Orrella dioscoreae: one gene and its partner. The protein of the gene in region 1 interacts with the protein of each later gene in a pairwise test. Links are inferred from orthologs where the notes say so. Each region holds a gene or a part of one and is shown in the gene's direction. Other genes may lie near its edges.

Evidence for each region.
Region 2: the proteins of ODI_RS00760 (region 1) and dnaE interact in binary tests that used the Escherichia coli proteins (3 or more experiments, as listed by UniProt). The link is inferred for Orrella dioscoreae from one-to-one orthologs.

The regions. Positions count from the first base shown.
Region 1 is NZ_LT907988.1:143,964-158,710, forward strand. Bases 4,420-7,357 are described here. They hold ODI_RS00760 (pyridoxal phosphate-dependent aminotransferase), read left to right. Parts: upstream 4,420-5,274; coding sequence 5,275-6,441; downstream 6,442-7,357. Other genes in these bases: ODI_RS00755 (AbrB family transcriptional regulator), read right to left, coding at 4,420-5,155; ODI_RS00765 (tripartite tricarboxylate transporter permease), read right to left, coding at 6,549-7,357. In the rest of the region: tRNA uridine-5-carboxymethylaminomethyl(34) synthesis enzyme MnmG, read right to left, coding at 1-1,609; ODI_RS00740 (LysR family transcriptional regulator), read right to left, coding at 1,907-2,803; ODI_RS00745 (short chain dehydrogenase), read left to right, coding at 2,917-3,531; ODI_RS00750 (cold-shock protein), read right to left, coding at 3,674-3,880; more of ODI_RS00755, read right to left, coding at 4,115-4,419; more of ODI_RS00765, read right to left, coding at 7,358-8,084; ODI_RS00770 (tripartite tricarboxylate transporter TctB family protein), read right to left, coding at 8,081-8,518; ODI_RS00775 (Bug family tripartite tricarboxylate transporter substrate binding protein), read right to left, coding at 8,716-9,714; ODI_RS00780 (sensor histidine kinase), read right to left, coding at 9,881-11,293; ODI_RS00785 (response regulator), read right to left, coding at 11,286-11,996; ODI_RS00790 (CoA transferase), read left to right, coding at 12,752-14,128; ODI_RS00795 (CehA/McbA family metallohydrolase domain-containing protein), read left to right, coding at 14,258-14,747. UniProt on the Escherichia coli protein: Shows aminotransferase activity with methionine and histidine as substrates, and to a lesser extent also with phenylalanine.
Region 2 is NZ_LT907988.1:1,761,772-1,777,609, forward strand. Bases 7,993-12,021 are described here. They hold dnaE (DNA polymerase III subunit alpha), read left to right. Parts: upstream 7,993-8,323; coding sequence 8,324-11,821; downstream 11,822-12,021. Other genes in these bases: lpxO (lipid A hydroxylase LpxO), read right to left, coding at 7,993-8,244; ODI_RS08255 (glycosyltransferase family 2 protein), read left to right, coding at 11,836-12,021. Outside these bases: ODI_RS08225 (oxidative damage protection protein), read right to left, coding at 56-328; argA (amino-acid N-acetyltransferase), read right to left, coding at 428-1,783; ATP-dependent RNA helicase HrpA, read left to right, coding at 1,919-5,776; ODI_RS08240 (MFS transporter), read left to right, coding at 6,104-7,240; more of lpxO, read right to left, coding at 7,345-7,992; more of ODI_RS08255, read left to right, coding at 12,022-12,594; ODI_RS08260 (YkgJ family cysteine cluster protein), read right to left, coding at 12,609-12,866; ODI_RS08265 (YdcF family protein), read right to left, coding at 12,872-13,639; ODI_RS08270 (glycosyltransferase family 9 protein), read right to left, coding at 13,651-14,628; lipid A export permease/ATP-binding protein MsbA, read left to right, coding at 14,873-15,838. UniProt on the Escherichia coli protein: DNA polymerase III is a complex, multichain enzyme responsible for most of the replicative synthesis in bacteria. This DNA polymerase also exhibits 3' to 5' exonuclease activity. The alpha chain is the DNA polymerase catalytic subunit.

The DNA.
Region 1 (14,747 bases):
CGGCCAGTAGCTCGCCCAGGCCATTGGGCGCTTCCATCAGGCGGCGATAAGACACGTTGGGGCGTGAGAGCAAATCTGATAGCGAGTACTCACGTTCAATGGCTTTGCCGAGCAAGGCTTCGGCCGCATCCGACGAAAAGTTGCGCGGATGCACCCAGCTGCTTTTCAAGCGCTGCACTTCCGCGGCGACGGCGTCGCGCTTGCGATTGAAAGCCTCCCAGCGGGCATCGTCCACGATACCCAGGTTGCGGCCAATTTCGGTCAGGCGCAGATCGGCATTGTCTTCGCGCAGACTCAGCCGGTATTCCGCACGCGACGTGAACATCCGATAAGGTTCGGTGACGCCCCGCGTGACCAGGTCATCGACGAGCACACCCAGGTAGGACTCTTCGCGGCGCGGCACCCAGGGTTCACGCCCCTGGGCTTGCAGCGCGGCGTTCACGCCAGCCAGCAGGCCTTGTGCCGCGGCTTCTTCGTAGCCCGTCGTGCCGTTGATCTGACCCGCAAAGAAAAGCCCCTGGATGGCTCGCGTCTCCAGGCTGCTCTTCAATCCACGCGGATCGAAGTAGTCGTATTCGATGGCATAGCCAGGACGCAGGATGTGTGCGTTTTCCAAACCGGGCAAGGACCGTATCAGATCCAGCTGCACGTCGAACGGCAGGCTGGTGGAGACGCCGTTGGGATAGACCTCATGCGTATCCAGGCCTTCAGGCTCCAGGAAGACCTGATGCGAGTTCTTGTCGGCAAAACGATGGACCTTGTCCTCGATGGACGGGCAATAGCGCGGCCCCACGCCTTCGATCACGCCGCTATACATCGGCGAGCGATCCAGGCCACCACGGATGATGTCGTGGGTCCGGGCATTGGTGTGGGTGATCCAGCAAGGCACCTGGCGAGGGTGCATCGCCGCATTGCCCATGAAGGAGAACACCGGCACCGGATCCAGGTCACCGGGTTGTTCTTCCAGCACGCTGTAGTTGATGCTGCGGCCATCGATGCGCGGCGGCGTCCCGGTCTTCAGGCGCCCTTGCGGTAGCTTCAGCTCCTTGAGGCGTTGTCCCAATGAGGTCGCGGGCGGATCGCCTGCCCGGCCGCCGGAGTAATTCTGCAGTCCCACGTGGATCAGGCCGTTCAGGAAGGTGCCTGCAGTCAGCACCACCGTCTTCGCGCGAAACTTCAAACCAATCTGGGTAACGGCCCCCACCACACGGTCGCCTTCCACCATCAAATCATCGACGCCTTGTTGGAAGAGCCAGAGATTTTCTTGATTTTCCAGGCGGCCGCGGATGGCTTTGCGATAAAGCACCCGATCTGCTTGGGCACGGGTGGCACGCACCGCGGGGCCCTTGGAACCATTCAGGATGCGGAACTGGATACCTGCCTCATCTGTGGCAATGGCCATCGCACCGCCCAGGGCATCGATTTCACGGACCAGGTGGCCTTTACCAATACCCCCGATCGACGGGTTGCAGGACATCTGTCCCAACGTCTCAATATTGTGGGTCAGCAACAGGGTGGCGCTACCGGCACGTGCGGCAGCCAGCGCAGCTTCGGCGCCGGCGTGACCGCCGCCGACCACGATGACGTCGAATTCGCGGGGGAAATCCATGATGGGAATGGGTAAGGCAAAGATCAAACCGGGATTATAGTGCCGGGGCTCTTTTGGTTCCACGTGGAACATCAAGCGCGTTGGGGAAGGGAGACGGGCTCACTCGATGAATGCACTGAGGTAATTGTCGTGTCCAGCACCTGGGGATATATCCGAGCGGGAGATCCATGTTCCACGTGGAACATTGGCGTTCTGTTTCACGTGGAACAATGAGAGTTCGTGTTCCACGTGAAACAACCAACGTTGCGCGGGAGCTCAAAGCAAAATGCATGTTCCACGTGGAACACCCGATAGCGATCAATCCTGGAGCGTTGATCTCAAGGTCCGTCGGAGGTAATCCACCAATGACGATACCTTCGCCAGCGGGAATCTGTCCCGACGATACAGAGCATGTATAGGCCGAGACGCGGGCAGGTAATCCTCAAGCAGGGGAATCAACCTTCCGGAGGCGATATCCTCTTCCACCAACATCTCCGGTTGAAGCAGGATGCCGCCGCCTGCTAGCGAAACCTGTCTCAATGCCGGGCCATCATTGCTCAGAAAGATCGCGTCGGGCCAGGGCTGCGGCGCTTCCCCGATCAACAGGTTCCACGTGGAACGCCTATTCCAAACGAGGTTTCCAAGACACCGATGGCTGACCAAGTGCTCGACGTGTTCCGGCGTGCCGTGCACGGCAAGATACTCAGGAGACGCACACAACGCCATGCGATAGTCCCCAAGACGTATCGCGACCAGATCGAGGTCCGGATCCAGTGCGCCAACGCGAAGCAGCAGATCGAATCCTTCCTCAACAGGATTTACATGGCTGTTGCTCAGCTCCAGCACAAGCCGGACATTGGGATGCTCTTGCTGAAAACCCGCCAGCGCCGGTGCGATCAAGCATTGGCCCAGCGTGGTGGCGCAGGAGATGCGCAGCGTTGCCTGTCCTTGTGCCTGAAGATCCGTCACGGATGCCTCCGCCCATGACAATTGCTCCAATACTCGCCGGCCTTCCTCGTAGAAACGCCGACCCGCATCGGTGAGGCTCTGCTGACGGGTTGTTCGCCGTATCAATTGCACGCCCAGGTGGGTTTCCAGTTGCGCCAACACCTTGCCCACCATCGCTGGCGTCACGTCCAGCCGCTCCGCGGCACGGGTCAAGCTGCCGTTATCTACCACGGCAACGAAGACTTCTATGGCCTTGATCCTGTCCATGCCCGCCTCATTCCCAACCCGATGTTGAAAGTCCTGCAAATTATCCGCCATTGATCAGCTCGGATGCGCTCCCCACACTGTGGCGTGTCAGCCAACAGATAAGGAGCATATTCATGAAGGTACTCGTCGTCGGCGCCAGCGGACTGATCGGGAAGGCGGTAGTCCAAGACCTGGAAAGGGATCACGAGGTGATCCAGGCCAGTCATCGCCGAAGCACGTTGTCCGTCGACATCAAGGATGCGCACAGCGTGCAAGCGCTGTTCGAATCGGTAGGGAAGGTGGATGCGATCATCGCCACCACGGGAAACGTCCACTTCGGCGCGCTGCAAACCCTGCGCGCGGAAGACTTCGCACAAGGCCTGCTGGACAAGCTGCTGGGCCAGGTGCGGTTGACGCTGATCGGCCAGCATTATCTGAACGAAGGAGGTTCGATTACGCTGACCACCGGCATCCTCTCGGATGAGCCTATCCGGGACGGCACCAACGCCGCAGCGGTCAACGCCGGTCTGGAGGGATTTGTGCGCGCAGCGGCGCTGGCGTTGTCAGGCCGGCGTATCAACGTCGTCAGTCCTACCGTCCTGACGGAGGCCTTGGAACACTATGCCAACAGTTTTCCCGGTTTCGACAGCGTGCCAGCGTGGAAAGTGGCTGCGGCTTATCGCCGAAGCGTCGAGGGAATACAGACTGGCAGGGTCTATCGCGTCGGCTGGGTGCGCGACGCGCGATGAGCAATGCCGCCGCAAGCCATTGATTTATATAGATAATTTATAAGTTTCAACGACTTCACGTGACAACGCCCCGGCCTGAAAGGCGCGGGGCGTTGTCGGGCCAGTACAGGCTGGCCTGACGGGAAAAACGGGATTTCCCGACTTACAGAGGACGGATGTCCTCAGCTTGAGGGCCCTTGGGGCCATCCTTCACTTCGAATTCGACGGCCTGGCCTTCGTTCAGGCTGCGGTAGCCACGGCCCTGGATGGCCGAGAAGTGCGCGAAGACGTCAGTGCCGCCCGCGTCGGGGGTAATGAAACCGAAACCCTTCTCGGCGTTGAACCACTTAACTTTGCCCGTTTGAGCCATGATCGGAAACGTCCATATAGAAAACAGGGAGTGCATTGAACCAAGGTCGCTGAATTCCTACTGGACATCTGCTTCCGGATACCGCGAAGGGCAAGGGGTAAAGCGAGAGGGCCGACAGAGGGGTCTTGCGCACAGCTTGATTACAACCGCGAAATGCAGCATACCGACGGCCGGCAAAATATTCATATCGGCGTTTTCCCGAATGTCGTATTTGTGCGTGCCAAACCGCGCCAATTAAGGCTTTTCCGCGGACTTTTTGCGCGAAACCAAACGATACAAAGGCCCCGTCACCAGCACCACGAAAACCATCCGCGTGACGTGAAACGCGGTGACGACCGGCACGCCCAATTGCAGCACCTTTGCGGTGATCGCCATCTCGGCGATGCCACCGGGTGTCGTGCCCAGGATCAGCGTCGGTAGCGGGACGTCCGTGAAGAGGACGAGCAGGCACGCGAACCCCGCTGCCAGCAGCAAGGAAAGCACGGTATAGAGCGCCGCCGTCAGGACCAGGCTTGGCGCGCCGCGGAAGAAGCCCGGCCGATAGCGGTCGCCCAAGGACCAGCCGATGAGCAGTTGCCCGCCTGCCGTCACCACGGCGGGAAGCGCCGACAGCGACACGTCCTGCGTGGTGAGCCCCATGGCCACGGCCAGCGGCCCAAGTATCCAGGGCGCAGGCAGCTTGCGCCAGGCGAACAGGAATGCGCTGGCGCACGTCAATGCGACCAGCAGGAACAATCCCGGCGGGTCCACCCGTGCAGTGCCCGGCAAGGAGGGATCCAGGCCCGCCACGCCCCAGGCCTGGAACAGGAAGGGCACGATCATAACCACGAGCAGAATGCGCACGCTGTGTGCCGTGGCGACGCGTTCGAGGTTCGCGCCATGGCGCTCGGCCAGGGTCGTCATCTCGCTGGCGCCGCCTATCGCACAGGAGAACCAGGCGGTCTGGAAATCCACCTTGGCGAAGCGCTGCATCAGGATGGCGCCCAGGCCGCACAGCAGCACCGGAAACACCATGCCCGCCACGATGGCCGGCGCATGGTCCACGACATGTCCCACGACCTGTGGCGTGAAATACAGGCCCAGGGACGTCCCGATGACCCATTGGCCCGCGTTGCGCAGCGGGGCAGGGCAGACCGTCTGCATGCCGCGGATGCGCGTGGCCGCGGTCGCCAGCAAGGGGCCCAGCATCCACGGCAACGGCAGGTCCAGGTGCACGGCGAGCAGCGCGCCGGCCAACGCAATCAGGAATCCGGCAAAAAGGCGCAAGGGCATCATGGACGGCTGGGGCGGCATTCGCGCGTAAAGTGCGTATTATCCTTCGCACGCTGGCATTTGCCTTCCACGCCAACCCCTTAACTCCGCCCGCTGCCTTTCCTGCGGCACGCAAGCACACAATGATCGAATCCAAGCTCCCCGACGTCGGCACCACCATCTTCACGGTCATGAGCAAGCTGGCCGCCGACACCGGCGCCATCAACCTGGGCCAGGGCTTTCCTGACTTCAACGCCGACCCCGCACTGCTGGACCTGGTCAGCCAGGCCATGGCGCAAGGCCATAACCAGTATCCCTACATGCCCGGCATCGCGCCGCTGCGCGCGGCGATCTCGGACAAGGTGGCCTCCCTTTATGGACGGCGCTACGACGCGGATAGCGAGATCACGGTGACCAGCGGCGCCACCGAAGCCCTGATGGCGACGGTGCTGTGCGCGGTCCAGGCTGGCGACGAAGTGGTCGTGATCGAACCCTGCTACGACTCCTACCTGCCTTCCATCCGCCTGGCGGGCGGCGTGGCCGTGCCGGTGCCGCTGCGCGCGCCGACGCAAGCCGATCCGTACTACCGCGTCGACTGGCAGAAGGTGCGCGATGCGATCACGCCGCGCACGCGCCTGCTGATGCTGAACTTCCCGCACAACCCCACCGGCGCGGTGCTGACGCAGGCCGACCTGGACACGCTGGAAGACATCGTGCGCGACACGCGCGTGCTGCTCTCGTCGGACGAAGTCTATGAACACATCGTGTTCGATGGCCAGCCGCACGTCAGCCTGGCAAGCCGCCCTGCGCTGGCCGAGCGCGCCTTCGTGATCTCGTCTTTCGGCAAGACGTATCACACCACCGGCTGGAAGATAGGCTATTGCTGCGCCCCCAAGGCCCTGTCGGCCGAGCTGCGCAAGGTGCACCAGTTCATGGTCTTCACGGTGGCCTCGCCGATGCAGCATGCGCTGGCCACCTATATGCAGGATGCCTCGCATGCCGCGAACCTGCCCGCGTTCTACCAGGCCAAGCGCGACCGCCTGGCGCGCGGACTTGCCGCCACGAAATTCAAGGCATTGCCATGCCCTGGCACCTTCTTCATGCTGGCCGACTATGGCGCGATCTCGGACCTGCCCGAGGCCGAATTCTCGCGCTGGCTGACGCTGGAACACGGCGTGGCCGTCATTCCCGTGTCGGCGTTCTATCGCCAGCCTGCCGCCCCCGCTTCCAACCACCAGATCGTGCGCTTCTGCTTCGCCAAGCAGGACGCGACCCTGGACGAGGCCATCCGGCGCCTGCAGTCGGTCTGAACGCCTGCCGGGCCCATCCATCCGGTGTCCGGCGGGCCAAGGAAGAAGGGCGCGGCTGTTGGCCACGCCCTTCTTCTTTTCCGCCTACCCCGACAGGCGAAAGCAGATCACTCGTCCTGCTCGCCCGCCTTCGTCCCGCGGCGCTTGCGGATCAGGCGACGATACGCAATGGGCAGGATCACCACGGCCAACGCCGCGATCCACAAGCCCTTGGCCACGCCGCTGTGGAACAGGATGCCGATTTCGCCGTTCGTGATGGACAAGGCACGGCGCAGGTTCTGCTCCATCATCGTGCCCAGCACCACGCCCAGGATCATCGGCGCCATCGGCACATTCAGCTTGCGCAGGAAGTAGCCCAGCGCGCCGATGATGACGACCAGCACCAGGTCGAACGTCGTCGCGTTGATGGCATACACACCGATGAAGCTGATGGCCAGCACGCCCGGCACTAGCAGCCAGGATGGGATGGACAGCATCGAGGCGAACACGCGCACCATCGGCACGTTCATGACGAACAGCATGACGTTGGCGACGAAGAGCGACGCGATCAGGCCCCACACCAGCTGCGGTTGCGCATCGAACAGCACCGGACCCGGCGTGATGTTGTAGAGCGTCAGGGCGCCCATCATCACGGCGGTGGTGCCCGAGCCCGGCACGCCCAGCGTCAGCATGGGAATGAACGATCCGGTTGCCGCGCTGTTGTTGGCGGCTTCGGGCGCCGCCAGGCCACGCATGTCACCCTTGCCGAACTTCGCTTCGGGGTCCTTGCCTTCGATGTAGCGCTTTTCGTTGGCATAGGCCACGGCCGACGCCACGCTGGCGCCTGCACCCGGCAACACGCCGAGGAAAAACCCGAGGAAACCGCCACGCAAGGTGCTGCCGTTGGTGAACTTCAATTCCTTGAAGTTGAAGAGCTTGCGGCCGCTGACCGGCACCTCGATGGAATGGCCAGACAGCACCTTCTCCAGCATCTGCAGCATCTCGCCTACGGCGAAGAGGCCGATCACCACCACCACGAAATCGATGCCGTCAGCCAGGTGCGGAATGTCGAAGGCATAGCGGTAGACACCCGAGTTCGCATCCACGCCCACCGTCGAAATGGCAAGACCGATCATCGCCGCCAACACGCCCTTGACGGGTTGATCCCCCAGCAGGCTGGTCAGCGCGCAAAAGGCAAAGACCATCAGCACGAAGTACTCGGCGGGACCGAAAGCCAGGGCCCAGTTGGCCAGCAACGGCGCCAACAGGATGATGCCCAGCGTCGCGATCAGCGAGCCGATGAACGACGACCAGGCTGAGAGCGACAGCGCCACGCTGGCAAGGCCCTGGCGCGCCAGGGGATAGCCATCGAGCGTGGTCATGACCGCCGCTGCCTCGCCGGGCACGTTGATCAGGATGGACGTGATGCGCCCGCCATATTCGGCGCCCACGTACACCGCGGCAAGCAGGATCAGCGCGGTTTCAGGCGGCAGGTTCATCGCGAAGGCGATGGGGATCAGCATGGCCACGCCATTGATGGGACCCAGGCCCGGCAGCACGCCGACGATGGTGCCGAAGAACGAACCGAGAGCCGCCACCAGCAGGTTCATGGGCGTGAAGGCCACGCCGAAACCCAGGGCGAGTTGGTCGAGAATGCCGCTCATAGCAGTCCTCCCAGGAGGCCGGTGGGCAGCACCACATCCAGCGCACGGTCAAAGAGAAAGAAGAAGCCCACGGACATGACCACGCCACCGATCGCGCTCTTGAGCCAGGTGCCGCCGAAGAGACGGCCGACCAGGATGGTCATGGCAGCGGTGGCTATCACGAAACCCAGCCACTGGAAAAGGAAGGCATAGCCGGCCACCAGTCCCACCATGATGCCGATGCGCGCGTTGGCCCCGGGCGGGTTGGGTTCGGCGGGATTGCCGCCCTTGATGATCAGGCGCACGCCACAGAGCGCGATGATCAATGCGACGAGCAAGGGGAAGGCCTTCGGCCCCACGGGCTCGTAGGCGAAGGGCGCTTCCAGGTCGTAGCCATGCCACGTGAGGAAGGCCGCGAGCACCAGCGCGGCAATCCCTAGAGTCCTGTCGTTCAGTGCCATGGCACCCTCTCAGTCTGGACGATGTTGATGGAAAGACACCCGCTGAGGCCATGCAGGGACGCAGGACGGCCGCAAGGCCAGGGGCCGCGCGGCGACTGTGATCTGCGATGACGTCGGCGTGAAGAAAAAACCCGCCTGCGCCGGGGAGACATCGGAACAGGCGGGGGAGTGCGGCGGCGGCGCCCCGCGTCTTACTTCTTGATCAGGCCGAAGGACTCCGCCTGCTGTGCGTAGGCCTTGACGCGTTCCTTCACGTAGGCGTCCAGCTCCTGGCCCACCATGTTCATGGGGAACAGGCCCTGTTGCTGTTGCAGCTTCTCGAAGCCGGGCGAGGCCATGGCTTTCTGGAAGGCTTCGACCCACCACTGGTAGTCCGCGTCCGAGACCTTGGGGCCGACGTAGTAGCCGCGGATGATGGGCCAGTTGATGTCGTAGCCCTGTTCGGCGGCGGTGGGGATATCGGCCAGCTTGCCCGGCAGGCGCTTGTCGTTGTAGACGGCCAGCACGCGGATGGGTGCGCCGCCTTCCAGCATGGTCATGGCCTCGGCGGCATCGCCCATGTAGGCCTGGATGTGGCCGCCACGCAAGGCGGTGATGGCTTCGCCACCCCCTTCGAACGCCACGAAACGCATCTTCTTGTAGTCGACGCCAGCCGCCTTGGCGGTCAGCGCGGCCTTCATCCAGTCCTGGCTGCCGACCGAACCGCCAGCGCCCAGCACGATCTTGGTGGGATCCTGCTTGAAGGCCTCCATCAGGCTCTTCAGGTCCTTGTGCGGCGAGTCATTGCGCACGACCGCCACGCCGTAATCGGTGCCGACCGCGGCCAGCCAGCGCACGTCGTCCACGCCGTACTTGCCGAACTTGCCCTGCGCGAGATTCAGCAGCGAGCCGCCCGAGAACGCGACGATGGAGCCGGCTTCCGCGGGGCGCTGGGCCACGATGTTGTTGTAGGCCACCGCGCCGATGCCGCCGGGCATGTACACGATGCGCAGCGGGCTTTTCAGCGCGCCGGATTCCTTCAGGGCGGACTGCGCCAGACGGCAGGTCAGGTCGAAGCCGCCGCCAGGCTGGGCGGGCGCAATGCACTCGGGACGTTGCGGCTCGGCGTGCGCGGGCACGGCAGCCACGCCCAGGGCCAGCAGGCTGGCAGCCACGGCCGCGCGGGCCTTCGGGAAGGAAATGGGGGTCATGTCAGTCTCCATGTTCTTATGCACCGGCGATCGTGCGCCGCCGCGCTGGAATCATGCCGGGTGACGGCATGCTGGCGACAAGGTACGAAACCGCGCCTTTCCGCTACCTTTCAATTCGCGGATTATTTGCGCAAATCCAGGGATAACCCCTAGCTGCGTGACAGCGTCACGAGGCCACGCGCCGGAAGACCCAGCTGACGTGCAAGCCCGGACCCGGTTGCGCGGCCTGCAAGGCAAGACGGGCGCGATGCAGGTCGGAGATCGTGCGCACGATCGCGAGCCCCAGACCCGCGCCAGGCTTGCCTTTGCCGGCCTGGCCGCGGCGAAAGCGCACCCCTGCGCGCGCGATGTCCTCCTCGCTCATGCCCGGCCCGGTGTCGATGACACCGACCTCCACCAGGTGCGTGCTGGCCGACAGGGTGATGCTGACAGTCCCCTCGATGGGGCTATAGCGGATGGCGTTGTCCACCAGGTTCATGAGCGCTTCGCGCAACAGCCATTCCACGCCATAGATCCGCATGCTGTCCGGCCCGTCATCCAGGCCATAGTCCAGCCGCTTGGCGCGTGCCGCGGGCAAGAGGGTACGCAGCACGCCGTGCGCAAGTTCACGCAGGTCCACGGTCTCGAAATCGAGGGCATGGCGCGCAACGCCGGCGTCCCGGGCACGCGCCAGCGCGAGCATCTGGTTGGTCATGCGCTCGGCGCGATCGAGCCCTTCCTGCATGGCATGCAGCGCAGCCCGCAACTCGTCGGGATCCGATTCGCGCATGGCATAACCCAGCTGGGTCCGCAGGATGGACAAGGGGGTGCGCAACTGGTGCGAGGCATCGTCCAGGAATTGCCGCTGTGCCTGTGTCTGCGCCTCGTGGCGCGCCATGTGCTGGTTCAGCGCGTCGACCAGGGGCAGGACTTCGTCCGGCAATTCGTCGGACTCGATCGGCCGAAGATCATCGGGATCACGCCGCTGCAGCCCGTCGCGCAGGCGTCCCAGGGGTCGCAAGGAAATGATGACGCCCGCCACCAGAACCAGGACGCTGATGATCATGCCGACCACGTCGCGCTCGATGGACCGCCGCAGCATGGCATTGATGAAGACCCGCCGGGTTTCCAGGCTTTCCGCCACCTGCACGACCAGGCGGCCATGTCCGCTGGCCAGCGGCGGATCCACGTCGCGCAACAGGATGGCGACGCGTACCGGTTCTTCCTGGAAGACCGCTTCATAGAACATGGGCGTGCCCGGGGAGGGCAGGACATCTGGCAAGGGCAATGCCGGACTGCCGATCTCGGCGAGACCGTCTTCGGTGGCCACCCGGTAATGCACCCGGCCGTTGGCGGTCAGCTCGAAGAACTCCAGCATCAGATAGGGCTGTTCCATCGACAGGCCGCCTGACGCGGTGGAGATATTCAGGTCGATGGCCCGCAAGGCACCCGCCAGGGAGCGGTCATAGGCGGCATCGACCTGCTCCTTCAGCATGCGATTGGACAGCCACAGCGCGCCGATCATGACGAGCACCAGGACAGGGACCATCCACGACAGCAGCGTGACCTTCAGGCTGCGCGGCGACAGCGGCCTACGCATCGGCGGCGGGCAGGGCGGAGGGCGTGACTTCCCCGGCCACGGTTTCCAGGTAATAGCCCATGCCGCGCAGCGTCACGATCTGCACGCCGGCGCCTGCCAATTTCTTGCGCAATCGGTGGACCAGCACTTCGATGGCTTCGTGGTTGACGTCGCTGTCCTGGGAAAACACCCGTTCCAGGATCTGCTGCTTGTTCACCGGTTCTCCCGTGCGTTGGATGAACACGCGCAGCACGGCATGTTCGCGGGGAGACAGGGCGAAGGGTTGTCCATGCAAGGTAAAGCGCTGGGAGGCCGTATCGAGCACCAGGGCGCCGCAAGCAAGCCGGGGGTGCTCCCTCCCCCTGCTGCGCCGGATTAAAGCCGTCAGGCGGGCTTCCAGCTCTTCTACGCGGAAAGGTTTGGGGAGGAAGTCATCCGCGCCTTCATGAAGCGTATCGACCCGATCCGCCAGCGAATCGCGGGCGGTCAGGACGAGAACGGGGGTCCGGTCGTCCCGCGCGCGCAAGCGCGCCAGCAAGGTGCGTCCATCCAGGGTGGGCAGGCCCAGGTCCAGCACGATGGCGTCGAATTCCTCCATGGCGAGCCGTTTGTCTGCCAGGAGTCCATCGTCGGCCCATTCCACGACGAAGCCTGCCTGACGGGCCAGGGCGCGCGAGACCCAACGGGCCAATTCGGGTTCGTCTTCGACTAGGAGTATTCGCATGGATCTGGATGGGAAGGAGAGACGGGGTGGTCTTTACTTAATATCTTTTATATACAACTAATGGTAGATAAGATGCCCTGTGGATAACTCGAACTACCTGGAAAATTTTTTCAAAAACAAGAAGTTGGCACGTTTTTTCGGTGTGAAGAAACCGTGTTTTGAACGGGGGATGAAGTTGAACAAAGTTTGAGGGACACCTGCCATCCCCGGGTTGTCCAGAAAGCCCGCACAGCTTCTGCACATATCGGCTCCATAGAGGTTATCCACAGGCGCTGAGGAGCGATGGCAGTTTGATCCGATCAAATTATGCGCAGACAGGGTTGGAACAGGGGAGTAGGCCGTCAGGCCAAAGACTCAGGTCCGGACGGACTTTTTTCTTTTCCCTTGTTCCTTGTTCATTTCTTTATATATACAACTGATGGTAATGGATAAGGGATGTGCATAAGTGGCACAAGCCTGAATAGGTTTTTGAAATCAATGGTTTGAAAAGGATTTTCGCTGTTGATCACCCCTGTGTGCCGCTGTACGCGAAAGTGGATAGTCTGGAAGCGGCGCTGGACGGCCCTGTGTTGTCCCCAAACGATCCACAGCTTGTCCACACCCCCGCTCCATGGAGGATATCCACAGGGCGGTCGGGCCCGATGGGGAAAACCGCCTTGCCCACGCGTTTGCTGCCCCGGGTGGCGGCAGGCAGAATGGCCAGCAACGGCTGTTTTTGGAACAAGCGCCAATCGGTGCTGAAGGATGAGATGGCGATGGCGGCTCTCGATACCCTGGAAACGTTGTGGCGCCTTGCCGGCTTGCCGGCCGAGGGGCTCGCGCCGGTGCAACTGCCCGGGCGGGACCCCGTCTTCCCCTCGTCCTTTCCCGTGGGCCTGGCGGCCCAGGTCACGACGGCTGCCGCAGCCCTGGCAGCCTGCGAATTGGCGCATCTGCGCGGCACGCCCCGGCAGCAGGTGACCGTGCAGGCCCGGCAGGCTGCAATCGAGTGCACGGGCTGGTTCCTGCTGGACGGCAAGGAGCCGGAGTACTGGGATCCCATCACCGGCCTGTACGAGACCGCGGACGGGCATGTGCGTATCCATGCGAATTTCGCGCATCATCGCGACGGTGCCTTGCGCTTGCTGGGACTGGATGTGGCCCATGCCAGCCGCGACACTGTCCAGCAGGCCTTGCGTGGCTGGCGCGCCATCGACTTCGAGACTGCCGCGGCGGCGCGGGGATTGGTCGTGACGGCATTGCGCAGCTTTGCGCAATGGGATGGCAGTCCCCAGGGACGGGCGGTGGCGGCCCAGCCTGTCATGACGTTCACGCGACTGGACGATGCGCCGCCTCTTGCCCTGCCGGCACTGGATGCAGCGGCGCGTCCCCTGTCCGGGGTGCGTGTGCTGGATCTGACGCGCATCCTGGCCGGCCCGATGGGCGGACGGGCGCTGGCCTCGCACGGCGCCGATGTCATGCTGGTGAATTCCCCGACGCTGCCGAACATCGGCGCCATCGTCGACACCAGCCGTGGCAAGCGATCCGCCCTGGTCGACCTGGACACGGCGGCGGGGCGCGATGCCTTGTGGTCGCTGGTGGATGGCGCCCATGTGTTCTCACAGGGCTACCGGCCCGGCAGCCTGGCAGCCAAGGGCTTTTCCCCCCGGGCCCTGGCCGCGCGCCGTCCGGGCCTGGTGATGGTGTCCTTGAGCGCATACGGCACGAAAGGCCCGTGGGCCGGCCGGCGCGGATTCGATTCCCTGCTGCAGACCGCCATGGGCTTCAACCATGCCGAGGGCGAGGCGGCTGGTGATGGCAAGCCGCGCGCCATGCCCATGCAGATCCTGGATCAGGCGACGGGGTTCCTGATGGCGTTCGGCGCGGCGGCGGCCTTGTGGCGCCAGCAATCCGAAGGCGGCAGCTGGCTGGTGGAGGTGTCCCTGGCCCAGACCGCGCAGTGGCTGCGAGGCCTGGGCAGGGTGGACGATGGCCTGGCGTGCCCGCGCCCGGATGTGAATGCTTGCTTGCAGGATTACCCCTGCGGCTATGGCGCGTTGCGGGCGCTGCCGCCCGCGGCCGAGCTGGCCCGGACGCCTGCGGGCTATGTTCGCGCATCGGTGCCGCCGGGGACCGATGCGCCAAGCTGGTAGCGTCGGCCGGGAAATGCTGGAGATTCCATTTCCGTGACGCTCGGGTGTCATGGCGGCGTCATTCAGTATCGACATACTGCGCACCTTTCCGAAAAGGCAGAACTCAAGTTCTGAAAGATGCGCTTAGTCATGAAAATATCCCTTTCCCTGGCCACGTTGCCGCGGACCCTCCTGTCGGTTCTGCTGGCGAGCAGCCTGTTGGCCGCTTGCGGGAGCAGCGACGACGACGCCCCGCCCGCCGAGACCCCCCCGCCGGTGACCGACCCCGGCACGCCGCCCACGCCAGAGCCGGAGCCCCCGGTGGTGACGGGCGCCTGGAGCAAGGGTGACCTGCACGTCCACACCTACCAGTCCGACGACGCCCAGGTGAGCCTGGAGCACGTGCTGGACCAGGCCTTCGACCGCTACAAGCTGGATTGGGCGGCAATCTCGAACCACCTGCGCCTGTCTCGCCGCGATCACACGGGGGCTGACCTGCCCGCGTCGATCCCGTTCTCGCAAGGAATGGCCGACTACGAAGTGCCGTTCATCCGCCAGATGCAGGAAGCGGGCCGTTACGCCGGCAAGACCATTTTCACTTCCTTCGAATGGGACATGCCCACGCATGACCACGTGAACG
Region 2 (15,838 bases), 1.6 Mb from region 1 along the record:
GCAAGAAAAAACGCCATCCTTGCGGATGGCGTTTTTTTTCGTCTCGGGGTGGGGCTCAGGCCGAGGGGGGCACGTAGCCGTGGGCTTCGACGTCGCTGTCCTCGAACAGGAACTTCTCCATTTGCTGGGCCAGGTACTTGCGGGCGCGGCTGTCGGCGAGGTTCAGGCGGTTTTCGTTGACCAGGCGGGTCTGCACCGACTGCCATTCCTGCCAGGCTTCCTTGGAGATGCTCTGCCAGATGCGCGTGCCCATCTCTCCGGGATACGGAGGGAAATCCAGGCCTTCGGCCTCGCGCTTCAATTTCACACACTGGACGGTACGGGCCATGATCGACTGCCTATGAAAAGTAATGGTTCATTCTAACCTTGCCCATCCGGCAAGACCGGCCAAGCCCCCAAGGGTCATGGGGGCGGCGAGGGTGCAGGCTCAGAGCCGCTTGATGAAGATCAGGCTGTTGCGCGAGCGGTTGTAGCTGGCCTGGCGCTCGCGCGGCAGGTCGGCGACGCCGCCCTGCGTGAAGCCGCGCTTCAGGAACCAGTGCGAGGTGCGGGTGGTGAGCACGAACAGCCGCTTGATGCCCTGCGCGCGCGCGCGTGATTCGATGTGGCGCAGCAGGATCTCGCCTTCGCCCGCGCCTTGCCACTCGGGATGCACGATGAGGCAGGCCATTTCCGCCATCTGCTCGCCCGGATAGGCATGCAGCGCGGCGCAGCCGTAGATCACGCCGTCGTGCTCCAGTACCGTGAAGTTCTCCACGTCGCGTTCGATGACGCTGCGGCCACGGGCCACCAGCGTGCCGTCGGCTTCCAGCGGCTCGATGAGCTGCAGGATGGCGCCCACGTCGTCGACGGTGGCGGCGCGCAGGTCGTCCAGCGTGTCCTCGACCACCATGGTGCCCACGCCGTCGTGGGTGAACACTTCCAGCATCACGCTGCCGTCCAGGGCATAGGGCACCAGGTGCGCACGCGCCACGCCGCGCTTGACCGCGCGCGAGGCGTAGCGCAGGAAGAAGGCGGTGTCCTCGTCCAGCGCGCCTTCGGCCAGCAGCGAGTCGGCGTCGTCGCGGGCCAGCTCGGTGTCGACGTTGCCGTCGGCATCCAGCACGCCACGCGTGTCGGTCAGGAAGATCAGCTTCTCGGCGCGCAGGGCCACGGCCACGCTCGTGGCCAGCTCTTCCATGGCCAGGTTGAAGGCGTCGCCCGTCGGCGAGAAGCCCAGCGGCGACAGCAGGACCACGGCGCCGCGCTCCATGGCGAAACGCAGGGCGTCCGCGTCCACCTTGCGGACGTGGCCGGTGTGGCGATAGTCCACGCCGTCGATCACGCCGGCAGGGCGGGCGGTGATGAAGTTGCCCGACAGCACGCGGATGTGGGCGTGCGACATGGGCGTGTTGGGCAGCCCCTGGCTGAAGGCGGCCTCGATGTCCAGGCGGATCTCGCCGGCGGCTTCCTTGGCGCATTCCAGGGCGGCGGCGTCGGTGGGCGACATGCCGCGACCGAACTGCTGGTCCAGCCCCTTCAGCCGCAGCTGTTCGTTGACCTGCGGGCGCGAGCCGTGCACCAGCACCAGCTTGATGCCCAGGGCCGACAGCAGCGACAGGTCCTGGATCAGCACGTTCAGCGCGCCGGCCTGCACCAGTTCACCGCCGAAGCCGATGACGAAGGTCTTGCCCCGGAACGCGTGCACATAGGGCGCCACCTCTCGGAACCATCGCACGAACTGCGCGGCGGCGAATTCGGGGGCTTCCAGGGCGGAGACGGTGTCGGGTTCCAGGTCATGCATGGCGGTGAGGGGGTATCCAGCGAAAAGAATCGGAAAACGGAGCGGGGATGGGTCCCCCTGCCGGTCCACGGCCGGGCAAAACGCCTGGCGCGTGGCGGAAATTATAATGATGGGCTTCAAGTAGCGATTCAACCCATGTCCGACAATCCCGGCACGGCCGCAAGCGCGGCGCGACGGGGGCCTGCCAGGCAGGCGCCCGAGACCGACGCGCCGCCGCGCGTCGCCCCGCCCATCCAGTACCCCGAAGACCTGCCCGTCAGCGCGCGGCGCGACGAGATCGCGCGCGCCATCGCCGCCCACCAGGTCACGATCGTGAGCGGGGAAACCGGCTCGGGCAAGACCACCCAGCTTCCCAAGATCTGCCTGGAACTGGGGCGCGGCCTGCGCCGCATGATCGGCCACACCCAGCCGCGCCGCCTGGCCGCCACCTCGGTGGCCAAGCGCATCGCCGACGAGCTGGGCACGCCGCTGGGGGAGTGGGTGGGCTACCAGGTGCGTTTCAACGACCGCACCGGGCCCAATGCGGCCATCAAGCTCATGACCGACGGCATCCTGCTGTCGGAGTCGCAGCGCGACCCGCTGTTGCGCCGCTACGACACGATCATCATCGACGAGGCCCACGAACGCAGCCTCAACATCGATTTCCTGCTGGGTTACCTGAAGCAGCTCCTGCCGCGGCGGCCCGACCTGAAGGTGATCATCACCTCGGCCACCATCGACGCCGAACGCTTCGCCACGCACTTCGCCGACAAGCGCGGCCGGCCCGCGCCCGTCATCGAGGTCTCGGGCCGGCTGTACCCGGTGGAAATCCGCTATCGCCCGGTGCGCGAGGAAGAGGAAGACGGCAAGCCCGCCAAGCGCGGCGGCGAAGGCGAGCGGCTCTCGGGCGACGAGGAACGTGATCTCATCGATGCCATCGTGGACGGCGTGGACGAATGCGCCCGCAGCGGTCCTGGCGATGTGCTGGTCTTCCTGCCCGGCGAACGCGAGATCCGCGAGGCCGCCGAGGCCCTGCGCAAGCACCATCCGCCGGGCACCCAGGTGCTGCCCCTGTTCGCGCGGCTGTCGCAGGCCGAGCAGGAGCAGATCTTCCGCCCCACGGGCAATGGCCGCCGCATCGTGCTGGCCACCAACGTGGCGGAGACCTCGCTGACCGTGCCCGGCATCCGCTACGTCATCGACAGCGGCCTGGCCCGCATCAAGCGCTATTCCTGGCGCAACAAGGTCGAGCAGCTGCGCATCGAGTCCATCAGCCGGGCATCCGCCAACCAGCGCGCCGGCCGTTGCGGCCGGGTGGGGCCGGGCATCTGCCTGCGGCTCTATGACGAGGCCGATTTCGCGGCACGCGCGCCCTTCACCGATCCGGAAGTGCTGCGTTCCTCGCTGGCCGCCGTCATCCTGCGGATGAAGGCCCTGCGCCTGGACGATATCGAGCAGTTCCCCTTCGTCGAGGCGCCGCCCGGACGTGCCGTGGCCGATGGCTACCACCTGCTGCAGGAACTCGGCGCCATCGACGAGGCCAACGTGCTGACCGAGGTGGGCCGCGAACTGGCGCGCCTGCCGGTGGATCCGCGCATCGGCCGCATGATCCTGGCGGCGCGCCAGCACGACTGCCTGGCCGAGATGCTGGTCATCGCCGCGGCGCTGTCGGTGCAGGATCCGCGCGACCGCCCGCTGGAGCAGCGCGAAGCAGCCGAGGCGGCCCACGCACGCTTCGCCGACGAGAAATCCGAGTTCCTGTCCTTCGTGAAGCTCTGGCAATGGTATGGCGAACAGGTGGCGCACAAGGGCTCGCAGCGCAAGCTGGTCGCGCTCCTGCGCCAGCATTTCCTCTCGCCCATCCGCCTGCGCGAATGGCACGACGTCCACACGCAGCTGGCCGCGGTCGTCGGCGAGCAGGGCTGGCGCGTCAACCAGAGCCCGGCCACCTACGAGCAGGTGCACCTGGCCCTGCTGACCGGGCTGCTGGGCAATATCGGCGTGAAGAGCGAGGAGGCGGGCCACTTCCAGGGCGCCCGCGAACTGCGTTTCCACATCCACCCCGGCTCGAGGCTGGCCCGCAAGGCCGGGCGCTGGGTGGTGGCCGGCGAACTCATGGAAACCTCGCGGCTGTACGCGCGCTGCGTGGCGCGCATCGAGCCCGTGTGGCTCGAGCGCGTGGCTTCGCACCTGATCCGCCGCGCCCATGCCGACCCGCGCTGGGAGCGCAAGGCCGGGCAGGTGGTGGCCAACGAGCGCGGCACCTTGTATGGCCTGCCGGTCTACAGCGGCCGGCGCATCCACTATGGCCGCGTGAATCCCGGGCACGCCCGCGAGCTTTTCATCCGCCAGGCGCTGGTGCCGGGCGACATCGACACGCGCCTGCCCTTCGTGGCGCAGAACCGCAAGCTGATCGCGCAGATCGAGAAGCTGGAGCACCAGACGCGCCGTCCCGATATCCTGGTCGACGACACGCTGATCTTCGCCTTCTACGACAAGCTGCTGCCTGAGGACATCAGCCAGACCGCCACGCTGGAAGCCTGGTACGCCAAGCTCGACAAGGCGGGCGCGCAAGCCCTGTTGCTCACGCGCGATGCGCTGATGCGCCACGAGGCGGCGGGCGTCACCACCGAGGTCTTCCCGAAGAAGGTGGAATGGCAGGGCGTCGCGATGGCGCTCGACTATCACTTCGAGCCCGGCTCGCCGCGCGACGGCGTGACCTTGTCCGTGCCGCTCTTCGCGCTCAACCAGATCGACGCGCAGCGCTGCGAGTGGCTGGTGCCCGGCATGCTGAAGGAAAAGGTGCAGTTGCTGCTGAAGTCCCTGCCGCAGAAGCTGCGTCGCCACTGCGTGCCCTTGCCGGACTACGCCTCGGGTTTCTACGACCGCTGGTTCGAGCGCCTGGACGACCCGCAGATGGGCCTGGTCGAGGGCATCATCGCCGACATGTGGGAGCAGGTGCAGATCCGGCCGCAACTGGCGGACTTCAAGCTCGAGACGCTGCCCGCCCACCTGTTCATGAACTTCAAGGTCATCGACGAGCATGGCCGCATGCTGGAGGCGGGCCGGAACCTGGCGCAGCTGAAAGCGGGGCTGGGCCGCCAGGCCCAGGTCACCTTCCAGCAGATGGCCGCGCGCGATGCGGGCGTGGCCCAGGCGCTGTCGCACGAGAACCTGAGCGACTGGACCTTCGGCGCCTTGCCCGAGCTGCTGGAAATCCAGCGCAAGGGGCAATCCTTCGTGGGGTATCCGGCGCTGGTCGATCGGGGCACGCATTGCGACCTGGACGTCTATGACGATCCCGAGGAGGCGCGGCGGCACCATCGCGCGGGCCTCTTGCGGCTTTTCAAGCTGGGCCTGCGCGAGCAGGTCAAGTTCCTGGAAAAGAACCTGCACGACCTGACCAAGACCAGCATGCTCTTCATGCCGCTGGGCACCCTGGAAGAACTGCGCGACCAGATCGTCGACAGCGCCATCGGCCAGGCCTGCCTGGCCGAACCCTGGCCGGTGGACGCCGAGGCCTTCGCGGCGCGGCGCGCCGAAGGCAAGGGCCGGCTGGGGCTGCTGGCGCAGGAAGCCGCGCGGCTGGCCGCGACGGTGCTCACCGAATGGGCGGCGGCGCAGCGCAAACTGCCGCAGGCCAAGGGGCATGCCGCGGCGCATGCCGACATCCAGCAGCAACTGGGGGCGCTGGTCACGCGCTGGTTCATCCGCGACACGCCGCAGGCGCAGCTGGCGCATTTCCCGCGTTACCTGAAGGCGGTCAGCGCCCGCATCGACAAGCTGCGCGCCGATCCCGCCCGCGATGCCCGCATCATGCAGGAGATGGCGCCGCTGCTGACGCTCTACCAACGCGCCCGTGCAGCACGCAAGGGCGCGCCCGACGCCGGCCTGGACGAGTTCCGCTGGCTGCTGGAGGAGCTGCGCGTCGCGCTTTTCGCCCAGGAGTTGCGCACGCCCATGCCCGTGTCGGTCAAGCGCCTGCAGAAGAGTTGGGAAGCCATGCAGCGCTGACGGGCGCTGCCGCCCGCGCCCGAGCGTCGCCACGCGATGGCGCCGGCTCGGGCGCGAAGCCCCTGATGGCGACAGGACATTCATCGCAATTTCAACTGCTGCACTGCACAATACCAGCTTCGCACGTCCCGCGCGGGGCAGGGGAGCGCTTTTGCCGTGTCCGCCGCCCCGCAAGGCAGGCTGTTTCCCGGGCAGCGTGCCGGGACGGCCAGCAACACTCGAGGACACATGGATTTCAGTATCAAGGACAACGACGCCGGTGACGGCGTCGCACAGGAACCCGCCCGCCCACCCAAAGGCGGCAGCGTCGGACGCGCCGTGGTCGCCATGGCCATCGGCGGTTTCGGCATCGGCACGGGTGAGTTCGTCATCATGGGGCTGTTGCCCGAAGTCGCGCAGGACATCGGCATCACGATCCCCCAAGCCGGCCACGTCATCAGCGCCTATGCCCTGGGCGTGGTGATCGGCGCGCCGCTGCTGGCGGTGCTGGCGGCGGGCTGGCCGCGCCGCCGCCTGCTGGTGGCGCTCATGATCTTCTACGCGCTGGGCAATTTCGCCAGCGCGATGGCGCCCAGCTACCTGACGCTGAACCTGCTGCGTTTCGTCGCCGGCCTGCCGCACGGCACCTATTTCGGCGTCGCCGCGCTGGTGGCGGCGTCGCTGGTCGAACCCTGGCGGCGCGCCCAGGCGGTCGGCTGGGTCATGCTCGGGCTGACGACGGCGACGCTGGTGGGGGTGCCCATCGCCACCTGGCTGGGTGAAGTCTTCGGCTGGCGCGCGGCCTTCGCGCTGGTGGGCGTCATCAGCGTGCTGGCAGCCGTGATGGTCCAGCGCGAAGTGCCCGACCAGCCCGCGGACCATCGCGCCAGCCCCATGCGCGAGCTGGGCGCGCTGCGCCGCAAGCAGGTCTGGCTGACCCTGGGCATCGGCGCCATCGGCCTGGGCGGCCTGTTCTCGGTCTTCAGCTACATCAAGCCCACGCTCATCGAGGTCGCGGGCATGAATGCCTCGCTGGTGCCCGCGGTGCTGGCGCTCTTCGGCTGTGGGATGATCGTCGGCAACCTGGCGGGGTCCCGCCTGGCCGACAAGGCCTTGATCCCCACCATCGGCGGCCTGCTGGTCTGGGCGTTCGTGGTGCTGGGCGCCTTCGTGTTCACGGCGCACCATCCCTGGCTGGCCGCCATCAACGTCTTCCTGGTGGGCACCATCGTGGCCATGGGCCCGACGCTGCAGATCCGCCTGATGGACGTCGCGGGCGATGCGCAGACCCTGGCCGCCGCGCTCAATCATTCCGCCTTCAACATGGCCAACGCGCTGGGGGCCTGGCTGGGCGGCCTGTCCATCGCCGCTGGAATGGGCTATCCGTCCACCGGCTGGGTGGGCGCCCTGCTGGCGGTGGCGGGCTTGGGCGTCTTCGCCTGGTCGGTCAGCGCGGCGCGCAAGGAAAAGGCTGCAGCGGCCTGAGCGGCAGCGGGCCTTGCAGGGCCGGGCCACCGCGTGCCCGCGTCCCGCAATGAAAAACGCCCCCGCGGCAGCCTGCCGGCGGGGGCGTTTTCTTGCCTGTGGGCCTACAGCGCGATGAAGCCGATCACCACCAGCGCGATTAGGCCCCACTTGGTGGCCTTGTAGACCGTCTTGTTCCACTTCTTGAACGTACGGCGCTTCTGGTCGATGCGGTAGTGCAGGTGCGTCAGGCGGTTGATGGCGCCCGTCTTGTCGCCGCTTTCGTTGGGCGAGCTGGCCGCCGACATCACCGCCTTGCCGAACCAGCGGTTCAGCGCGCCGACCCAGCCCCAGCGCACGGGACGCTCGATGTCGCAGAAGAGGATGATGCGGTTCTGCTCGGTGCCGTTCAGCGCCGAGTGGATGTAGGTTTCGTCGAACACCACGCTGTCGCCGTCGCGCCAGCTGTAGCGCTCGCCGTCGACCTCGATGTAGCAGCGGTCGTCGTTGGGCGTGACCAGGCCCAGGTGGTAACGCAGCGATCCGGCATAGGGGTCGCGGTGCGCATTGAGCTTGCCGCCGGGCGGCAGCTGGGCAAACATCGCCGCCTTGACGGAGGGCAATTGGCGCAGTAGCGCCACGGTGCGCGGGCACAGGGCTTCCGCGGAAGGGTGGCGAGCGTCATACCACTTCAGGTAGAAGCGCTTCCAGCCGTACTTGAAGAAGGAGTTGAAGCCGATGTCGTCGTGCTTCTCCGCCGCCTTGATGTGCTGCGCCTCGGCCATGGCCAGGGCTTCCTCCCGGATCATTTCCCAGTTGTCGTCCAGCACCTTCAGGTCGGGCATGTCGGCCGGCGCCACGTAGGGCGTGGTCGGCACCTTGGAATTGAGCACCATCAAGGCATTGATGGGCGCCAGCAACGCCGAATGATCCAGCAACTGCCGCACGAAGGGCAGGCGCACGCGCCCACGCAGGTGGCCATACAGGATGGCGGCCAGCCAGATTCCGGGAATCAGCCATTTCATATCGTGAAAACCTTCCGTAACGTCCTAGTGGCACCGTGCCGGCGCTTGGGGGCCTGGGCGCGTGGGTACAATTCCGTCCATGTCAGAATCCGCAACGCCCCCTTCCTTCGTCCATCTGCGCGTCCATTCCGAGTTTTCGGTGGTGGACGGCATCGTCCGTATTTCCGATCTGGTCAAGCAGGCCGCCCGCCTTGGGCAGCCGGCCGTGGCGCTGACCGACCTCGCCAACCTGTTCGGATTGATCAAGTTCTACAAGGCGGCCCGCGGGGCAGGCATCAAGCCGATCGCGGGCTGCGACCTGTGGCTGACCAACGAGGATGACCGGGACAAGCCTTTCCGCATCCTGTTGCTGGTCGCCAGCCGCGAGGGCTATCTTAACCTGTGCGCCCTGCTGACCCAGGCCTGGCTGACCAACCAGCATCGCGGCCGGGCCGAGCTGCGCCGCGAATGGCTGCAAGGCCAGGCCGGCCTCATCATGCTGTCCGGCGGCCGGGCGGGCGACATCGGCCAGGCGCTGGAAGCCGGCAACATGGCCACCGCGCAGGTCCTGGCGCGCCAGTGGGCGCAAACCTTCCCCGGCAGTTTCTACATCGAGCTGCAGCGTTCGGGCCACGACGGCGACGAAGCCTATGTCCAGGCCGCCATGCGGCTGGCGGGCGAGTGCGGCCTGCCGGTGGTCGCCACGCACCCTGTGCAGTTCCTGTCCCGCGAAGAGTTCCGCGCCCACGAGGCGCGCGTCTGTATCGCGGAAGGCGAAATCCTCAGCAACCCGCGCCGCGCGCGCCGCCACACCGAAGACCAGTACCTGCTGGACTCGGCGGAAATGGCCCGCCGGTTCGCCGACGTGCCGTCGGCGCTGGCCAACAGCGTCGAGATCGCCAAGCGCTGCAACCTGACGCTGGTGCTGGGCAAGCCCCAGTTGCCCAATTTCCCCACGCCGGAAGGCGTGACGCTGGACGATTACCTGGTGCAGCTGTCGCGCGAGGGCCTGGAAGTGCGCCTGGCGCAGCTGTTCGCGGAAGCGGCCGAGCGCGACGCCAAGCGACCGGAATACCTGGCGCGGCTGGACTGGGAGTGCAAGACCATCATCCAGATGGGCTTCCCGGGCTACTTCCTGATCGTGGCCGACTTCATCAACTGGGGCAAGAACAATGGCGTGCCCGTGGGGCCGGGCCGGGGCTCGGGCGCGGGCTCGCTGGTGGCCTACGCCTTGGGCATCACCGACCTCGATCCCATCCGCTATGACTTGCTGTTCGAGCGCTTCCTGAATCCGGAGCGGGTGTCCATGCCCGACTTCGATATCGACTTCTGCCAGGACAACCGCGAACGCGTCATCGACTACGTCAAGCAGAAATACGGGCGCGAGGCCGTCAGCCAGATCGCCACTTTCGGTACGCTGGGCGCCAAGGCCGTGGTCCGCGACGCAGGCCGCGTGCTGGACATGCCCTACACCATGTGCGACCAGCTCTCGAAGCTGATCCCCTTCAATCCCGCCGATCCGTGGACCCTGGAGCGCACGCTGGCCAACGAGCCTGCCTTCAAGGAGCGCTACGAGCAGGAGGAAGAGGTGCGGGCGCTGGTCGACCTGGCCAAGCCGCTCGAGGGCTTGACCCGCAACATCGGCATGCACGCGGGCGGCGTGCTGATCGCGCCCGGCAAGCTCACCGATTTCTGCCCGCTGTATTGCCAGCAAGGCCAGGAAAACAGCGCGGTCTCGCAGTACGACAAGGATGACGTCGAAGCTGCCGGCCTGGTGAAGTTCGACTTCCTGGGCCTGCGCAACCTGACCATCCTGGATTGGGCCGTGCGTTTCGTGCGCCGCTTCAATGCGGACAAGCGCGACTTCGACGTCATGGCGCTGGCGCTCGATGATCCGGCCGCCTACAAGGTGCTGTGCGACGCGAACACCACCGCGGTGTTCCAGCTGGAATCGCGCGGCATGAAGGAACTGCTGAAGAAGCTGCGGCCCAGCACGTTCGAAGACGTCATCGCCGTGCTGGCGCTCTACCGCCCGGGTCCGCTGGAGTCGGGCATGGTGGACGACTTCGTCAACCGCAAGCACGGCCGCGCCGCGGTGGATTACTTCCACCCGGACCTGGAAGGGACGTTGAAGAGCACCTACGGGGTCATCGTCTACCAGGAACAGGTGATGCTGATCTCGCAGATCTTCGGCGGCTACTCGCTGGGCGGCGCCGACCTGCTGCGCCGCGCCATGGGCAAGAAAAAGCCCGAGGAAATGGCCAAGCACCGCGAGCTGTTCCAGAAGGGCGCGCAGGACAAGGGCCATGACCCCGACCTGGCCGTCCAGCTCTTCGACCTGATGGAGAAGTTCGCCGGCTACGGCTTCAACAAGTCGCACTCGGCCGCCTACGCGCTCATCTCGTATCACACCGCCTGGCTCAAGGCCTACCACCCGACCGAGTTCCTGGCCGCCACGCTGTCCTCCGACATGGACGACACCGACAAGGTCCAGACCTTCTGGAAGGATGCGCTGGCCAACGGCATCACCGTGCTGCCGCCCGACGTCAACCATTCGAACTACCGCTTCGAACCGGTGGAGGACGCGCACACCGCCCAGGGCCTGCCGCCGCGCACCATGCGCTATGGCCTGGGCGCGGTCAAGGGCACGGGCCAGGCCGCGGTGGAAGACATCCTGCGCGCGCGGGAGGAGGGCGGTCCGTTCAAGGACCTGTTCGATTTCTGCCGGCGCATCGACCGTCATTCGGTCAACCGCCGCACCATCGAGGCGCTGATCCGCGCCGGTGCCTTCGACACCATCCTGGCCAACCGGGCCGCCTTGCTGGCCTCGGTGCCCACGGCGATGGAAGCGGCCGAGCAGGCCGCGCGCAGCGCCAACCAGGTCTCGCTCTTCGGTGACTTCGGCGACGACGGCACGGACGTGGTGGCGGGGCAGCTGGCCAAGGTCCAGCCCTGGGACCTGCGCACCCAGCTGTCCGAGGAAAAGGCCGCGCTGGGCTTCTTCTTCAGCGGCCACCTGTTCGACGCCTGGCGCGACGAGGTCCGCCGCTTCGTGCCCACGCCGCTCGCGCGCCTGGAACCCGCACGCGAGCTGCAATGGATGGCGGGCGTGCTGGCCGGCGTGCGCACCATGATGACCCGCCGCGGCAAGATGCTGTTCGCGGTGCTGGACGACGGCTCCTCCCAGGTCGAGATCTCGGTCTTCAACGAGCTGTTCGAGCAGAACAAGACCCGCCTGCGTGAAGACCAGTTGCTGATCGTGCAGGGCAAGATCAGCAATGATGAATACTCCGGCGGCATGCGCATCGTGGCCGACACGCTGCACGACCTGCAGCTGGCGCGCGAGGCGCGGGCGCGGTCCCTGCGCATCACGCTCAATGGCAACGCCGACGCCGCCGAGCTGCGCCGCCTGCTGAACCCCTTCCGCGCCGAACCCGAGAATGGTTTCCCGGGAACGCCGGTGGAAATCTATTACGCGCGGGATGACGCATGCGGGCTGCTTCGCCTGGGCGAGGAGTGGCGCGTGCGGATGTCCGAGACGCTGATCGACCAGCTCAACGCCTGGACCCAGCCTTATCCTGTCGAGATCAACTACTGATGGATCGCGCTTCCATGCCTCGCGTCTCGGTCATCATCATCACCAAGAACGAGTCGGCCCACATCCAGGCATGCCTGGAGAGCGTCGCCTTCGCCGACGAGGTGGTGGTGCTGGACTCGGGCAGCACGGACGATACCCGTGACCTCGCGCTGGCCTGGGGCGCCCGGGTCGAGCAATCACCGGATTGGCCGGGTTTCGGCCCGCAGAAGAACCGCGCGCTCGATCTGGCGACAGGTGACTGGGTGCTCTCGCTGGACGCCGACGAGCGGGTCCCGCCCGAATTGGCAGAGGAAATTCTCGCGGTCATCGCTTCCCCCCAGCACGACGCCTATGACGTGGCGCGTCTGTCCGAGCTGTGCGGGCGTCCCATCCGCCACAGCGGCTGGTGGCCGGATTACGTGCTGCGCCTCTTCAGGCGCGGAACGGCCCGCTTCACCGAGGCCGCCGTGCACGAAAAGGTCGTGCCGCAAGGCAGCGTCGGCAAGCTCAGGCATCATCTGCTGCATTTCCCCTACGCCGACCTGGAAGCGTTGATCGCCAAGAACAACCGCTACTCCTCCGATGCCGCCGCGCAGATGCACGCGCGGGGCAAGCGCACCACGCCGCTGGGCATGCTGGGCCACGGCATCTGGACCTTCATCCGTATCTATTTCCTCCGGCGGGGCTTCCTGGATGGCCGCCAAGGCTTGGTGCTGGCGCTGTTCGCCGCGTCGGGCAGCATCTTCCGCTATGCGAAACTGCTGCTCTGGGACGAAACCCGCGGGAAAGGGTAGGCGACGGGCGCCGGCTATATCGGCGCCGTCGCGCGTTCCAGCTCGCTCAGCCAGCGTATCGCGTGTTCCCGGCTGCCGCCGCACATGTCTTCGGAGGGCTGGAGGCCGCCACAGAAAGCCGGCCGCTCTGGTTGCCCGAAGATGCGGCACCGGTGATCCTCCGCCAGCTGGATGCAAGGCACACCCGCTGGCTTGCCCTGGGGCATGCCAGGTATCGCGCTGGTGATCGACGGCGCCGTGCAACAGGCGCCGCAATCGGGCCGACAGGCCATGCCCATCAGACCCACCCGCGCAGCCAATACACCAGCAGGCCCGCATACTCCTTGATGATCGAGCGGCTGGCGTCCATCGTCCGCTCATCGGGCCACCACGGCGAGAACGCCGGGTCTTCGGGGCGGACGATCTGGGGGGCGGCCGGCGCCGCGGTGGCGGCGATGCCTTGCTTGCGGAAGGCCGCCATGGCGCGCGGCATGTGCAGCGCGGAGGTCACCACCAGCACCGTGCGGATGTTCTGGCCACGCAGGTGTTCTTCGGTGCGCTCGGCGTTCTCATAGGTGTTGCGGCTTGCGTTTTCCAGCACCAGCGCGGCATCCGGCACGCCCATCTGCTTGAGCGAATGCGCCATGCCCTGGGCTTCGCTGACGTCGCCTTCCAGCGCGCCCCCCGACAACACGATACGCGGTGCGCGGCCCGCGTGGTACAGCTCGGCTGCCCGGCCGATGCGGGTCACCCGCTTGGCGGGGTCGATGGGCTCGAACCAGTTCGCGCGATTGCCCGCCGTATGGCCGCCCAGCACCACGATGGCGTCCGCCTGCTGCACCTGGCCGGGCGGCAGGAAGGCATAGGTGCGCTCCAGCGCGCCGCCCAATGCCAGCGAGGTCGCGGGCAGGGACCAGGCCAGCGACCACGACAGCGCCAGCACCAGCACCGTCGCGGCCAGGCGCCGCCAGCGCAACAGCGCGAGCACGGCAGCCAGCACCAGCAGTGCCACGCTCAGGTTGATGGGGACGATGAGGGAGGTCAGCATGCTGGAGACGGAGGGCATCGATACTCAGGTCAGGGACGAATGACGGAAACGAGCTCAGACTGTACACGGTCGAGCACGGACTCGGCGCTGGGCCAGGCGTTATCGGCGCCCAGGCAGATCGCAGTCTGCGACCAGGGCCCGGTACGGGCCGGGTCGGTCACGCCAAAGAGCGTGACCTGGCGCGCGCCCGTGGCGCTGGCCACGTGCGAGACGCCCGAGTCGTTGCAGACCACCAGGCTGGCGGCCTGGGTGAGGGCGGCGAAAGCGCCCAGCGACAACGGCGGCAGCACCTGTGCCGTCGGGGCGTTGCGCTGCGCCTCCTCCAGTTCGGCCGGGGGCGGGCACATCAGGACGGTCCGGCCGGCGGCCTGCAGGTCCTGCGCCAACTGGGCGAAGCCTGGCCACACCTTCACCCGGCCACGGTGCAGGCCGGTAGCCGTGGGGGCGATCAGGACGAAGTCCTTGCCGTGCAGGCCGGCTGCCGCGAGGGCGGCATGGGCTTCTTCCTGGTGTTGCCGGGTCAAGGGCAGCGTCAGGCCAGGTTCGGGCTGCGCCGGGCCGGCGGGTAGCTGCCAGGCCTGCAGCGCCAGGCGGGTCAGGCGGTACCACGATTCCACGGCGTGCAGCCGCTCGCGTGATTTGGCCTGGGGCCAGCGCAGCAGCAGGGATCGCCCGTCATCCCGGTACCCGGCGCAGCGTATGCCAGCCAGGCGGAAAACGGCGGCGCTGGACAGCGAGTCCGGCAGGAGCAGTCCCGCCACCTCGGTAGTCCGGACGCCTTGCCCGGAAAAATGTTCGCGCACGCCGCGGCGGTCATCGCCCAGCCGTCCCGTCATGGGGATGAATCCCGCCAGCGGCAGACCCGCCAACAGGCCGCGCGCCCACGGCCGGGCGCAGACGTGCACGGGCAGCCCGGTTTCGAGCAGGCGCGCCAGCGAGGGCAGGCTCATGCAGACATCCCCCACCCAGTTGGGCAGGCGGACCAATAGATGGGACGGAAAGGCCATGAAAGTGATGAGCGTGTCTGACGGCGGAGGCCGGACGCTACCAGGAAGTCCTGGATGCGCCCGATAGGGATCGATGTCGCAGGCGGAGGGGGCGGCAGGCGGCAGGCGCCAGCCCGCAGCCGCGTGCGACGGGGCAATCATAAACGCAAGCGTGCCGCGCCTGCCGGCGCGGATCCGGCAGGCAAGGGCGTCGCACTGGGTACAATCCGTGCAGGATTCCACAGAAAAAGCGAGTGTCTTTCCCATGTCAGCCCCACGTTATGCCGCGGCCGGCTCCCAACCCGTCAAGTCAGAGCTGTGGCGGCGGGTCTATACCCGGGTCGGCGGCTATTGGAAGGGTTTGCTGCTGGCCATCCTGCTGATGGCCGGCGCGGCGGCCACGCAGCCCACCCTGGCGGTCATCATGAAGCCGCTGCTGGACGACGGTTTCGCCGGCACCAAGCCGCATTATGTCTGGGCCATCCCCCTGGCGGTCGTGGGCCTCATCTTCATCCGCGGCGTGTGCAATTTCTTCAGCGACTATCTGCTCGCCTGGGTCGCGAACAACGTCTTGCTCGGCATGCGCAAGGACATGTTCGACCGCTTGCTGGGCCTGCCCGACGCCGAGTTCAAGCGCGGCGACTCCGGCCGGCTGCTCAACCGCTTCACCATCGATGCCGGCAACGTCACCGGCTATGCCACGGACGTCCTCACGGTGCTGGTGCGCGAAACGCTGGTCGTGTGCGCGCTCATCGTCGTGCTGCTCTACATGTCGTGGAAGCTCACGCTCATCGTCATCTTCATGCTGCCGGTTTCCGTGCTGGTGGCGCGCACCTTCATCAAGCGCCTGCGCCGCATCAACCGCGACACCGTCAACATGAACGCCGAGCTGACCCGCGTGGTCAGCGAAGGCATCGACGGCCAGCGCGTCATCAAGCTCTTCGACGGCTACGAAAACGAAAGCAAGCGTTTTGGCTATGTCAGTGGTCGCCTGCGCCGTTTCGCCATGCGCTCGGCCACCGCCGATGCCGCCATGACGCCGCTCACCCAGATCTGCATCGCCATCTCGGTGGCGGCCGTGATCGCGGTGGCGCTCGGCGAGGCCTCGTCGGGCACCCTCACCGCGGGCGGCTTCGCGGCGTTCATGGCCGCGCTGGCGCAGATCTTCGATCCCATCAAGCGCCTGACCAATATCGCGGGCAAGATGCAGAAGATGCTGGTGGCCGCGGAA